One region of the Marinomonas epiphytica genome, then DNA from elsewhere that is predicted to be linked to it. Evidence: predicted binding sites of a transcription regulator. Region 1 holds the regulator's gene; the other holds the start of a gene.
The links. Region 1 encodes LexA, which represses DNA repair genes until DNA is damaged. Its sites were predicted from a motif close to TACTGTNTANNTANACAGTA; they were not measured.
Positions count from the first base shown of each region.

Region 2: umuD (translesion error-prone DNA polymerase V autoproteolytic subunit) is a predicted target of LexA. The motif match lies at 1,279-1,298, and genes of this name have one in related genera.

Region 1 covers NZ_BAAGVX010000002.1:38,142-40,346, reverse strand. The annotation lists gene dinG (ATP-dependent DNA helicase DinG) at 1-846, opposite strand, end outside; gene lexA (transcriptional repressor LexA) at 917-1,537, shown strand; gene ACYVGZ_RS00600 (hypothetical protein) at 1,599-1,871, opposite strand; gene ACYVGZ_RS00595 (DUF6586 family protein) at 1,873-2,205, opposite strand, start outside.
Region 2 covers NZ_BAAGVX010000031.1:1,841-4,045, forward strand. The annotation lists gene umuC (translesion error-prone DNA polymerase V subunit UmuC) at 1-825, opposite strand, end outside; gene umuD (translesion error-prone DNA polymerase V autoproteolytic subunit) at 822-1,265, opposite strand; gene ACYVGZ_RS09275 (hypothetical protein) at 1,420-1,653, shown strand; gene ykgO (type B 50S ribosomal protein L36) at 1,820-1,987, opposite strand; gene ACYVGZ_RS09285 (hypothetical protein) at 2,143-2,205, shown strand, end outside.

The DNA of each region.
Region 1 (2,205 bases):
ACTTTGCTGTAGGCGCACCTCATGGCGAAAATGCCCTATGGCCTTATCGGGTAAATGGTGCCCTTCATCAAACACATAAATGGTTTCAGCGGGAGGTGTCAAAATCGCCCCGCCACCCAATGATAAATCAGCCAGCACTAAATCGTGGTTTGCTACGATAACATCCGCCACCTCAATTTCAGCTCTTGCTTTGAAAAATGGGCAAACAGAGAAGTTTGCACAATTTCGATTAGTACATTGCTGGTGGTCGGTCGTCAGCCTACGCCAATCTTGCTCGCGAATGACCCCCTCCCAGTTATCTTTGTCTCCATCCCAAACACCATCTCGAATGGCGTCATCCATTTCTTGATAAAGCACAGTATTTACATCATCTGCTTGCAAGTGTTGCTCAAACAGCCCTGCAAACATATCTTCCATTGGCTGTTCATCCTGACTTAAATAGCCCTCTAAGTTATTCAAACAAAGATAACGCCCGCGCCCCTTTGCTAAGGTAAATTTAAAAGACAAATCCGTATCAGAGAGTAAATTTGGTAATTCTTTATGAAGTATTTGCTCTTGCAAAGCCACGGTCGCAGTTGAGATGATCAACTTTAAACCACGCTCTTTTGCTATAGGAACGGCGGCAAGGCAATAAGATAAGGTTTTACCCGTACCCGTTCCTGCTTCTACCACTGCGACATGCTGCTCGCCTAACCTCAATCCTTCGCTATCCTGCTTAATATTGCCAAGAGTACGAGCGATAGCGCCGATCATCTGCCGCTGCCCTAGCCTTGGTTTATGAGATTTCGCTTCTAATGAGGCTCGGTAAGCTTGGTGTATTTTTTTCTTTAGTTTATCTGTAAGCATCTAAAAAATTTGAGTAATAGTAATAATGCTGTATATAATAACAGTAACTGTATAAACAACCAGATGACTTATGATTAAATTAACCAAAAGACAATCCGACGTATTGGATACCATTCGCGAATTCATCGACGATACCGGCTTTCCACCTACACGTGCTGAAATTGCAAAACGCTTGGGCTTCAAGTCCCCTAATGCAGCAGAGGAGCATCTCAAAGCCTTAGCAAAAAAAGGTGCCATTGAAATTTTGACAGGCGCTTCTCGTGGGATTCGCCTAGTCACCCAAAGTGCTGACAACGACGAGGGCGACCTTGGTATTCCAGTCATTGGTAAAGTTGCCGCCGGCTGCCCCATTCTTGCCCAAGAAAACATTGACTCCCATGTCCAAGTTCCTGCCGCCATGTTTTCCCCTAAAGCCGATTACTTTTTATCAGTGTCAGGCACTAGCATGAAAGACATTGGTATTTTAGAAGGTGATTTGTTAGCTGTACATAAAACAACCGCCGTGCGTAATGGCCAGATTGTTGTCGCCCGGATTGGCGATGAAGTAACCGTTAAGCGCTTTGAGCAAAAAGGCAGTCAAGTTAAGTTAATCGCAGAAAATGACGATTTCAATGACATCCTTGTGGATCTAGAGAGTGAAGAATTTGCCATTGAGGGCCTTTCTGTTGGCGTTGTGCGCCAACACATCTAATAGCGGCCAATCAAAAAGGTCACCTTTACAAGGTGACCTAATCTTTCAACACTCAACTAAATTAATGCAAGATTTTCGGTCGCATATCAGCCATTTCAGCTTCCATTTGATCTACATCGTCTCCAAATGTGGCTTGATCAGAATAGACAAAATCAATTCCCGCATGAAACATACACTTCGCCAACTCGAAATAGCGATCTTGCAAATAGCTTTTGGTCTCGTCTGAGATCTTTAGTGTTACCAGGGCGGATGTTTCTTCACCATCTTCACTGGCAGGTCGTAAAACAATCTCACCGTCATCAAGCTCGACAATTTCCAAATAGGCTTCTTTCATATTAATACTCTGCAGATTCCTCTCTAAAACGTAACACCAATTCCACCAATTTGGATAAGTACAAGGCTGAGGCCGCACCATCATCTGACCCTTTACCAATCAAGTTATCACTCATTTGTACTGAGCTGGCAGCTCGACATTCAAACTGAACCTGATAAGCACGCTCAAGTTGCGACAACCACGAACCGGACTCATTCAATAAACTGGCTAACTCAGACAATACAGGAATCACCAACTGCTTTTCTTCAGCCTGTTGATACAACTGGCTGATATCAGTAGAAAAGCTTAAGCCATAACCTGCACACACTTCTTGCAACAAACCATTAAGCGCACT
Region 2 (2,205 bases), on a different contig from region 1:
ACGTGATACGTATTCGGCTATAGCCTCTCCTAACTCTGATTTAAGCGTAATTCTATGGCCAAACGAACGGCTGCAAATAATTTGTTTTTTAGTGGTTGGGATATTCTCTAGTTCAAGGCAAGAGGTGCCATTGAGCTCGTGGATTGTACGTTCTAGGACGATTGAGAATTGCCTTTTCAATTCCCGTGGGTCACTATCAGCAAGGTCTAAAGCGGTGTGAATACCCATTGTGCGAAGCTTTTCAGAGAGCCGTCTGCCTACGCCCCAAACTTCTTTTACATCCACTAAAGACATGAGCTTTCTTTGCCTGTGTGTTGCTAATAAGTCGACTACACCTTTAGTTGCCGGATAGGTCTTAGCAGCATGATTTGCGAGTTTGGCAAGAGTCTTAGTAGGAGCGATACCCACTCCTACTGTGATGCCTGTCCACGAGTCAATTTTTTGCTTCATATTGCGAGCAAAGCTTTCATAGTCTTTTAAAGATTCTACTCCTGTTAATTCTAGAAAAGCCTCATCAATAGAGTAAATCTCAACGTTTGGCGCTTCCTGTTCAAGTAAGTTCATAACGCGGTTCGACATGTCTGCATAGAGCGCATAATTTGAAGAAAAGCAGGTAATGTGATGTCGCCGAATCTGTTCGCGGATGGAAAATAAAGGAGCCCCCATTTTTAATCCTAGCGCTTTAACTTCTTGTGAGCGGGCGATCACACAGCCATCGTTATTCGATAACACTACAACTGGTTTGTGCTTAAGATCCGGGCGAAACAACTTTTCACAACTTGCATAAAAGTTGTTGCAATCGACCAGAGCAAAAACATGCTTCATTGCTGTACTCTTCTTACAATATTGGTTACCACGCCAAAGACTTCCAGACCACTTTCTTCAGAAATGGGGATAGCAGGGTACGCTTTGTTTTTAGGTCTTAATGCAACTTCGGGAGTCAGCTCCAATGATTTAACTGTCATTTCCCCGTATAAGCAGGCAATAACGATATCGCCATGTCTTGCTGTTAGTGAACGGTCGACAACTAATATGTCATCACTAAAAATGCCAGCGTCTATCATTGAGTCCCCCTGAGCTCGGACAAAAAACGTCGCACTAGGGTGCTGTATGCATAGCTCGTTTAAATCCAAGTTGCGTTCAATAAAGTCCTGAGCTGGAGAGGGAAAACCTGCTGAAACAGACTCTATGTACAGTGGAATCTTTATTGGGTGAGAAGATAAAAATGTTTGGGATTCGGCAGAACCTAAATATGTTACGCGCATGAAGCATACCTTATACTGTATATATATACAGTATAATTGATTTTCAATTCTTCTCAAGTGTGTTGATTCTATCAGCCTTATTGATAAGCCATGTTTAAATTGGTTTCTAAAGAATGGTGGTTGTGTAATTGCCTCTTTGTGTGGGTTTGTTGCAATGGAGTTTGCTCGGTTACCGAAAGAGAACCAAGGTGAATGGGAAGCTATGTTACGGAATAGTGCTCAAGACCTAACGGCTGAGCGCTATCCTAAACTCGCTAAATATCTACCTAATATGTTAAATCAAGCTTTTATTCTGCGGTGGCAAAATGGTTATGATAACCCATTAGATACAAGCTTTGCTGAATACGTAAACGTGTTCTTAGATGGGTTAAGAAAGCAGCGTAACTAAGTTTTAGTAATGTCACTGTAATTTAATAAAAGATATCGTTGAGATCGAATTAATTTCTGACTCGTATTGGGCTGCAGCGGGCTGAGGAAAGCTTGTTAAAGGAGTTGAAGAAATTTAACAAGCTCCTCAGAGTCGCGCTATGAATGTATGTTTTACGTTTATGGCTTTAAAAATTACTGGTTGAGTTACTTGCCGCGCTTTTTCCGCCTTTGCCCTGTACGGCTTTAAACCTTGGGTTTGACTTGCAAATTACAAATAGGTGGCCACGTCGTTTAACTACTTGGCAGTCTGGGTGGCGGCGTTTAGTTGTTTTTAAAGAAGAAAGAGCGTGCATAGAATACCCCCATAAATGATTTGTTATAGCATAACATTGTTACGTATAAATAAAATTGAGAATCATTATTAAATATATGTTTTTGGCGCCAGTGTTTTTCTGATTGAGCAAGGCTCATTATAATGAAATATCCATAGATACTAAGGCTTTAGAAAATGATACGAGTCGCAACCCTAGGCCCCGGCGGTAGTAATCACGAAATGGTGAGCCAGCAATAT